2 regions of the Exiguobacterium sp. SH0S7 genome follow, and region 1 is predicted to be linked to the other one. Evidence: a T-box and tRNA genes for the amino acid it is inferred to sense, from the RefSeq annotation. Region 1 holds a T-box; the other holds one or more tRNA genes.
The links. A T-box is a leader RNA that pairs with one kind of tRNA and senses whether it is charged. The one in region 1 lies ahead of argS (arginine--tRNA ligase), so its partner is inferred to be a tRNA-Arg.
Positions count from the first base shown of each region.

Region 2: it encodes a tRNA-Arg, which carries the amino acid that the T-box ahead of argS (arginine--tRNA ligase) is inferred to sense. The anticodon was not compared.

Region 1 is NZ_SJVA01000012.1:14,284-18,711, forward strand. Features, by position in the region: gene EVJ22_RS13020 (GGDEF domain-containing protein) at 1-1,237, opposite strand, end outside; T-box leader at 1,394-1,605, shown strand; gene argS (arginine--tRNA ligase) at 1,659-3,341, shown strand; gene EVJ22_RS13030 (metallophosphoesterase family protein) at 3,382-3,960, opposite strand; gene EVJ22_RS13035 (YajQ family cyclic di-GMP-binding protein) at 3,957-4,428, opposite strand, start outside.
Region 2 is NZ_SJVA01000001.1:600,933-605,360, forward strand. Features, by position in the region: gene EVJ22_RS03045 (sugar-binding transcriptional regulator) at 1-32, opposite strand, end outside; gene EVJ22_RS03050 (glutaredoxin family protein) at 145-402, opposite strand; gene EVJ22_RS03055 (RNA polymerase factor sigma-54) at 404-1,543, opposite strand; tRNA gene EVJ22_RS03060 (tRNA-Arg) at 1,668-1,740, shown strand; gene clpP (ATP-dependent Clp endopeptidase proteolytic subunit ClpP) at 1,855-2,469, shown strand; gene EVJ22_RS03070 (putative bifunctional diguanylate cyclase/phosphodiesterase) at 3,012-4,428, shown strand, end outside.

The DNA.
Region 1 (4,428 bases):
GAATCCCATACTCGTAGAACGCGCGCGCGTTGGCGAGCAGCGTCAAGCTATCGGTGCGGCTTTCCGTGTATAGGCGGTCGCGTTCGTGGCACCGGCTGATCGTTCGGTTGAATGATTTCAACAATTTTACCATCTCGTTTTGAATGATGGGCGGATAGCCATAGACGTGTTCACCGATCATGACGATGCGTGTGCGGATCCCGTCAATCTCTTCTGACTGGACCGAGATGAAGCTGTGGTAGTCGTCATGAAACGCATCTGACAACGCTGCGTCCCATTCGAAACGCATCTCATAATCGACAGACTTGGCGTGTGGATGGCGCGCATCCATCAAGTCGAAGACGAGCGGACGGTCGATTGGCTGTCGCGTCAACAAATCGAAATAGAGCGTTCGGTCGAACAGGACGAACTCGACAAACCCTTTATCATATTGGTTGAGGCGCTCACATTGACTCAAGAACACTTCAATCGCCTGAGCCTCGCTTTGAGACAGGGAGACTGCCTCTTTCGCTTCATCGTACTGTTCGATCAATGACTTGAACGCGTCCTGGCGCCCTTTTTGAATCATCAACCGCTTAATAAAGAACGTGAGGGCGGCCGCGATGCTACTGACGACGAGCAAGTTCGTCTCACGGAAGAACGACGCGGCAAAGATGAAGACGAAACTGACGATATACGTGTAAAAAGCGATACTCAGAAAATCTCGGACCGGAATATCGACGCGGAACCACCAGCCGACTTGATATTTTTGGACAATCGTGTTCAAGATGATGGCGCTGATCAGACCGAGGAGCGGGACGAACGAATCCTGCGAATAGAAGCCAAGACCGGTCTCACCGCCGAGTGCCAAGTAAACACTTGCCGGGATGGCGATTTCTAAAAATGACGTGATCGCGTTCCACGGATAAGTGAACCGGAAGCGGCGGAGCGCGACGCGCGGTTTTAAGTTGGCGAACTGAAAGACGAGGAGTCCAATTTGGTTGACGAGGAGCGCCGTCTCAAAATCAAAGAATAAAAAGATGATGAGGACGATGCTTTCTGAAAACGTGAAATAGACGCCTTTCCGTTCAATCGAGTCCATTTGGAAAATGATGACGAGCAACGCGATCAAGATGAACGGAAGCGGCTCGATCGCCGGAACATCAAGGACACCGGTTGTAAACAAAGTGATGGTCAGTAAAACGATCAAACTCCAAATGCTCCAACCGAGGACGGACATCTTGCGAAAATGATTCATAGTTCCCTCCTGTGTGGGAAAAGTCTTCTCATATGTATGGTAGGAGATTCGGCACGGTTGCGCCCGAGTCCTGCCTATTCATCATAATGGCTGAATTCTAGCATTGAGTCTACATCAAATATCCTCTATAATGAAGTTGCTTTTCAACCACATAGACGAAAGTCGATGAAAAAGAGAGTAACGATCGTTTAGTCAACAAAGCGACCTAGGGATTGGTGAGAGCCTGGGCTGACAAACATCGCGAAACGCACTTTTGAGATGCTATCCGAAGCGAGTAGGCGTAGCCGGGGGCCCCCCGTTATCACCGTTAAAGTGGTCTGTGTAAAACAGGCAAGAAGAGTGGTACCGCGGGCCAACCCGTCTCTTTGCATCTGTGCAAAGGGCGTTTTTTTTATGACTAGATTTGAAGGAGGAAATTTACATGAGTTATGAACGCAAGTATGCGGAGGCTCTGTCACGTGTCATCGGTGACGAACTCACGCTCGACCAGATTGAGGCATTGATTGAAAAACCAAAACATGAGGCGCACGGGGATCTCGCGTTCCCATGCTTCCAACTCGCCAAGGCGTACCGGAAAGCGCCGGTCATGATTGCGACTGACATCGCCGGTGAATTGAACGACGAACTGTTCACAAAAGTTGAAGCGGCCGGTCCATACGTGAACGTCTTCTTGAGCCGTGGCGTCGTCTCGCAGGAAATCATTAACGTGGTTCTCGACGAGCAAGCGGATTACGCGACGCATGCGACACGCAACGAGACGATTGTCACGGACTTCTCATCACCGAACATCGCCAAACCGTTCTCGATGGGACACTTGCGCTCGACGGTCATCGGTAACGCCATCAACCAGATCGCTCGCAAAAACGGCTACAACGTCGTCGGTGTCAACCACCTCGGTGACTGGGGTACACAATTCGGGAAACTCATGGTCGCTTATAAGAAGTGGGGCGATGAGGAAGCGGTCCGGGCAAATCCGATTGCTGAGCTCTTAAAGCTATACGTTCACTTCCATGAAGAAGTGAAAACTCAGCCTGAGCTTGAAGACGAGGGCCGTGCTTGGTTCAAAAAGCTCGAGGACGGTAACGTTGAAGCGACCGAACTGTGGACATGGTTCCGTGACGAGTCGCTCAAAGAGTTCCAAAAAGTATACGATCTCCTCGGTGTCGAGTTTGACAGCTTCCACGGTGAAGCGTTCTACAACGACAAGATGGACCGGATCGTCGCCATGCTCGAAGAGAAGAACCTGCTCGTCGAGAGTGAAGGGGCGATGGTCGTCTCGCTTGAAGACGAGAACTTACCACCTTGCCTGATCACAAAGAAAGACGGCGCGACGCTTTACGCGACACGTGACTTGGCTGCGGCCGTCTATCGTCATGAGACGTACAACTTCGTCCAAGCGAACTACGTCGTCGGTGGCGAGCAGGCGCTCCACTTCAAACAGTTGTTCTCGGTACTACGCAAGCTCGGTTACGACTTCGTCGACGGCATGCACCACGTACCGTTCGGCTTGATCTTGCAAGAAGGGAAGAAGATGTCGACACGTAAAGGCCGCATCGTCCTGCTTGAAGAAGTATTGAAAGAAGCGATCGAGAAAGCGCAAGCTAACATCGAACAGAAGAACCCTGAGCTTCCAAACGCAGAGAACGTGGCTCGTATGGTCGGCGTCGGCGCCGTCATCTTCCACGATTTGAAGAATGAGCGCATCAACAACATCGAGTTCGACCTCGACAGCATGCTCAAGTTCGAAGGGGAGACGGGACCTTACGTGCAGTACACGAACGCACGGGCGAACTCGCTCCTCCGTAAAGGCAACTACGACGGTTCGACGTTCGCAGGTGCGGACGATGACCACACGTGGGGCGTCGTGACGATGCTCAACGCGTTCCCACACGTCATCACGCGTGCCCATGAGCGCCGTGAGCCGTCGATCATCAGCCGTTACGTCCTCGACTTGGCGCAATCGTTCAACAAGTATTACGGCCACGTCCGTGTGCTTGAAGAAGATGCGGGCAAACAATCGCGTCTCGCGCTCGTCAAAGCCGTGACGATCGTCTTGACGGAAGGACTCCGTTTGATCGGTGTCCAAGCTCCAGAAGAAATGTAAACACGACAAAAGGGACCTGCGAAAGGTCCCTTTTGTTGTGTCACGCCTTCATCCGCGTGACTGTTCGCGTCTTCGTATCATACAAACACCATTCCCGGTCGAAGATGACTGCGCCGACGTTGATGACGTAGCGCTTCTTCTTCAACTTGAACGGTGTTCCGATTTCCCATGGAATCGAGCGTCCTTTCCGGTAAATACCGGGAATATGACTATGCCCGATGAAGACGAGCGGATACTTGCCTTTCTCGATGACCGGCTCCCAGTCGGCGCTCCAATCGATTTGGTGACCATGTAAGAACAGCGCCTCATCGAGCGTCGTCTGTTCAGGCAATAATGAGATGCGGGTCTTGACAGGGTGCGACACGATGAGCACTTCGTCAATCCGTTCTTCTTGATTGCCGCGCAGGCTCGGGAACGTCAAGAGCGCCTCATACTGCTCGTCAAACGTCATGACGTCGGAGACGTCATGAAACCGTTCGTTGCGCCGTTTTTTGCCGATATGGCACTCGTACAAGTCGCCGAGGCAGAGGATGTGCTCGGTCTCGCGCCTGACCGCCTTGAGAACGGCTTTCAAATCATCAAACGAACCGTGCGGGTCACTGATGATGGCGAGTTTCATCGGTAGTTCGTGAACTGGGCATCGACCGATAACTCGAGCTCACGGACGAGTTGCATGACCGCTTGTAGGTCATCCCGTGACTTGGCCGTCACACGAATTTGATCGTCTTGAATTTGTGATTTCACTTTCAACTTCGACTCTTTGATGGCGTTGTTGATTTTCTTGGCATCGTCTTTATCGATTCCGCTCTTCAACTTGACACGTTGACGGACGGTACCGCCGAGTGCGCGTTCGATTTTTTGGTAGTCGAGGTTTTTCGTCGGCACGCCGCGCTTGATCAACTTCGAAATCATGACGTCTTTTAACTGTTCGAGTTTGTAATCGTCATCTGAGATGAGGACGAGGTCACCGTTATCGAGTGACATCTCACTCTTCGACCCTTTAAAGTCGTAACGGTTCAAAATTTCTTTTTCGGCGATTTGGATCGCGTTTTTCACTTCTTCTAGATTCATTTCTGACACGATATCA
Region 2 (4,428 bases), on a different contig from region 1:
ATTTGCTTCTGAACTTGAATCAGTTGCTGGATCATGCTCATTCCCCCTCGACTTAAAGTATGGACAAAAAATGTCCCACTTTTATTTTTACGTCCCACCGCTACGAGTTCATCTTACCAATCACCTTACCGTCTGGCAACCCCTTCAAACGTTTTTTTTCGATGTAAGCGTATACTTAACAAATTCTTCAACTTTCTCATCATCGTATCGCCCTTGACTGATAAGGGTTCCTTCATGTACAACGACGGGAATCTCAAATAAATATTTTTCTTCGAGCAACGCATTGCCCGTGATGTCGATTTGCTCGAGCTCGAACGGATAATCTTCCTGTAGCCATTCGAGCATGACGAGCGCCTCCTCGCAGAGCGAGCAGTTCTCCCGGCGATATAACGTCAGTACCATGTCACGTCCCCCCTTTCCATAACTGTCTTTCCCGCTCCCGCGAGTTGCCAAAACCTAGCGCCTCACGATAATTCGCGACCGTCCGCCGCGTCACCGTGTAGCCGATCCGGGCCAGCTCCTCGGTGAGCGCTTGGTCGCTCAAAGGCGCCGTCTCTTGTTGGATCAGCTCGGCGAGCGCCCGTTTAATCATGAACGGGGCTTGGCCGTGGTACGTGGCACGGACGAAGAAGTGACGCCACTCCATCACGCCGCCCGCGGTCTTGGCGTACTTGCCTTGAATCGCGCGGCCGACCGTCGACTCATGCTTGCCGATCTCGATGGCGACTTCTTTTCGTGTGAGCGGATGCAGGACGAGTTGGCCGCGGAGCCAGTCCGCCTGGCGTCGCTCGATGACGGCCCACACGGAGCGGAGCGTTTCTGCGCGCATCGCGAGCGTCTCTTGCCACCACTTCGCCTCCCGGTCCGAACCGACGTCTAAGGCAATCATAGGGCTGAACCACGTCGTGATGAGTTCCCCGTCTTGAACGACGACCTCGAGTTCGGGCAGAATATGCTCGGTTTCTTCATATAATATCGGTGTCCTCGGGAGCGTGGCGACGATCCGGCTGATCCGCTCGTATTCGTCGGTCGTCATCCCGAGCTTGTCCGCTATATGCTCGACCTTTGCGTCAAGCGCCTCGAACACGTCGAGCACGTGTGGATCGTCATGCTCGATCGCGTGACGGTATTGGCAGTCATGTTCTGAAGCCGCACCGATCCCGGTCGGCTCTAAAAATAACAGTGCGCGCCGGGCCAGATCGACGTCCGTCATCTCGGCACCGAATCGCTTCGCGAGGACGGCATCGGTCTCCGGCAGTAGTCCACGATGGTCGAGCGCCATGACGAGTTGTTTTTGAAGCTGTTTTTGGGCCTCGGTCCCGCTTCCTTCGTCAATCTGTTCAAATAGCCGTGCTTCAAAACCGCCCGCCGCGTCCGCGATCCATTCGACCGTACCGCCCGTTGTGACGTGCGCGTTTCGTTTAGCCAACCGGGCGAGCTGCCACTCGAGCGCGACCCGGTCCGCCTCAAGAACCGGCAGACGCCGGACCATGTCTTGTGTCAGCTGAAGCTTCTGCAGTTGTTGCTGTTCTTGCCGTTGCATCGGTCACACCCCTCTCACTTCTAATTGTAACGAATGGTCGCCAAACGCGCTCACAAAAAAAGACGTGATAACAGGATTGCTTTTTCAAAAAAACAATTGTATAATAAATCGTGTCAGAGAACATGCACCCGTAGCTCAGGGGATAGAGCACTGGTTTCCGGTGCCAGGTGTCGGGAGTTCAAATCTCTCCGGGTGTATCAAATCAAGAGGTCAGGCAGATGCCTGGCCTCTTTTGTCGTTTATAATTGATCGAACGGTGGAATATGTGAGAAACAAAGACTATCGTTTGACCAACATTGACTATAGCGGTTATGATAGGTTTACACGATACATACAAGGAGGCAAATTCAATGTTAATTCCAACAGTTATCGAACAAACAGGTCGCGGGGAACGCGCGTACGACATTTACTCACGCTTGCTTAAAGACCGGATCATCCTTCTCGGAAGCGCGATCGACGACAACGTCGCCAACTCGATCGTCGCCCAGCTTCTTTTCCTTGCAGCTGAGGACCCAGATAAGGACATCTCACTCTACATCAACAGCCCGGGTGGCTCGATCACTTCTGGAATGGCGATCTACGACACGATGAACTTCATCAAGCCGAACGTATCGACAATCTGTATCGGAATGGCCGCATCGATGGGTGCCTTCTTGCTCCAAGCCGGTGAAAAAGGCAAACGCTTCGCGCTTCCAAACGCGGAGATCATGATTCACCAACCGCTCGGCGGAACACAAGGTCAAGCGTCGGACATTAAAATCCACGCCGAACGGATCATCAAGATGCGTGAGAAGTTGAACCAAATCATGGCCGACAACACAGGACAGCCGCTTGAAGTCATCGAGCGCGACACAGAGCGTGACTACTTCATGTCAGCTGAAGAGGCTAGCAACTACGGTCTCATCGACAAAGTCATGACACGTTAATCATTTTGACTCACAGTAAGCACACGTACTCAGTACGTGTGCTTTTTTTGTGCTGATTCGGCAGTGTGTAACCTCCCCATGTATTGACCCTATTTAACAAGCACCCGTTCTATAATGAATAAAGAATCTTTAGAAAGGATTTTAATACCAAATAGAGGAGGTCTATTTTGAAGAATTTTTTAAATTTTAGGTGCAATCAAATACCAGGGGAACATCGGGATTGGACACATCTGATTCAATATATGGAACAATCCCCAGAACTGATCTACATTGCCACCCCTAAACTCGATGTGTGTTACATCAATCCTGAATTCGAATCGATGTATGGGTCTGGGTCAGACCATTTTTTCGATCTCAATCATTGGCCGGATGAAGATGTCATAAGAAAAGTGATGACATCTCACCAACAAGCATACGAGGGTGAGTCTGTGACATATGAAGTATCGAGAATAAACGACGACAGAATTCATCACTTATCCATTACAAACTTGGCTGTACCTTTTAATACGTCAGAGGAAGTGGTCATCGGTGTCGTAAAGGACATGAGCTCTACCATACAGCTCCAAGACGAACGTCTTCGCTTTGATTCACATCGTCGTGTAGTCAGCGGAATCGAAGGACTCGCTTTGTTCGAGTTCAATTTAAGCGATAATCAATTCAGCACGTTCGGATCACTCGATTCCATGTTTGGATTAGCTGATGATTGCTCTAACGACTACAGTCCCCTACTTTTTAAGCAACTTTTGCATCCAGATGACTTGAATACATACTTAGAAGAGTTAGGAAAGCTGATGATCGACCCAGAGACATATACACGCGAATCGATGGTGCGCATCTTTCATTTGAAAGAAGGACAATATCGTTCATTCTTAGTACGTAGCCATCTATCTTCCAACCGAAAGATATTGACTTGTGCCGTGATCGATCGAACAGGACGACACCCTGATGAACAAGCTAAAATAGAACAACTCAGTCATTTCGTGGAAGCTGCATTAATGGAATACGACTTTTTAACGGAATCGTTCCGTTATATAACTCCCGGTTTATTTAAAATGATGGGTTACGATTCAGGACAACCCGAATTAGACGTTCAGTTTTGGAAAGAGTTGCTCCATCCAGACGATGTCGACATGATCATCGCCTCTCGTGAAGAGACACTTGCAGGAATGGCTGCGACATACGTCTACCGCGTTTATGTACAAGGTGAAATAAAGTGGGTTGAAGAACGTCGGGAACCGCTGTTTGATAAGCATCGGCAAGTCGTAGCATACCGGGCTCTGTTAAAAAACATCACTCGCCTCCATGATCAAGAAGAACAAATCACAGAGTTGCGAACTTATGACCCCGTCACCGGTGCCTCCAACCGTGAAACACTGACAGAGTATCTAAATGAACTCTTAACAAACAAGCGACCGATTACGATGATCGGTGTGTCTTTTAATCACCATACAGAAGTAAAGCAGACACTTGGTTTCGAGATGGCAGACGAGTGGCGTGCCGTCACAACCGCCACACTTCAAAAACTCGTCCCTGAACAAGCCATGCTTGCTCAAATCAGCGAAGATATGAACTGTATCGTCATCCCTCAGTCTTGGACGGATGAAGAAGCGAGACGATTCGGCAAACGTGTGACAAACTTGTCGGAACATCTTTTCTCAATCGGTAACTATGAGATTTTCACGACTGTATCGGTCGGTGTTTGCCGTTATCCTCATGATGGTGAGACGGCAAACGATTTGATCAAGCATACCGTCCATGTCACGAACCACGCATTTCAGCAAGGTGGACCTCACATCGAGCTATATTCTTCAAAAGTTGACTTACCGTCCATTCGACGTTATGAATTGACCAATGATTTACGGTCCGCTATCAAAAACCGTGAATTTTATGTCGTCTATCAACCGAAAGTCGATGCATGGACCGGAGAGATCCTTGGTGCGGAAGCATTAATGCGCTGGA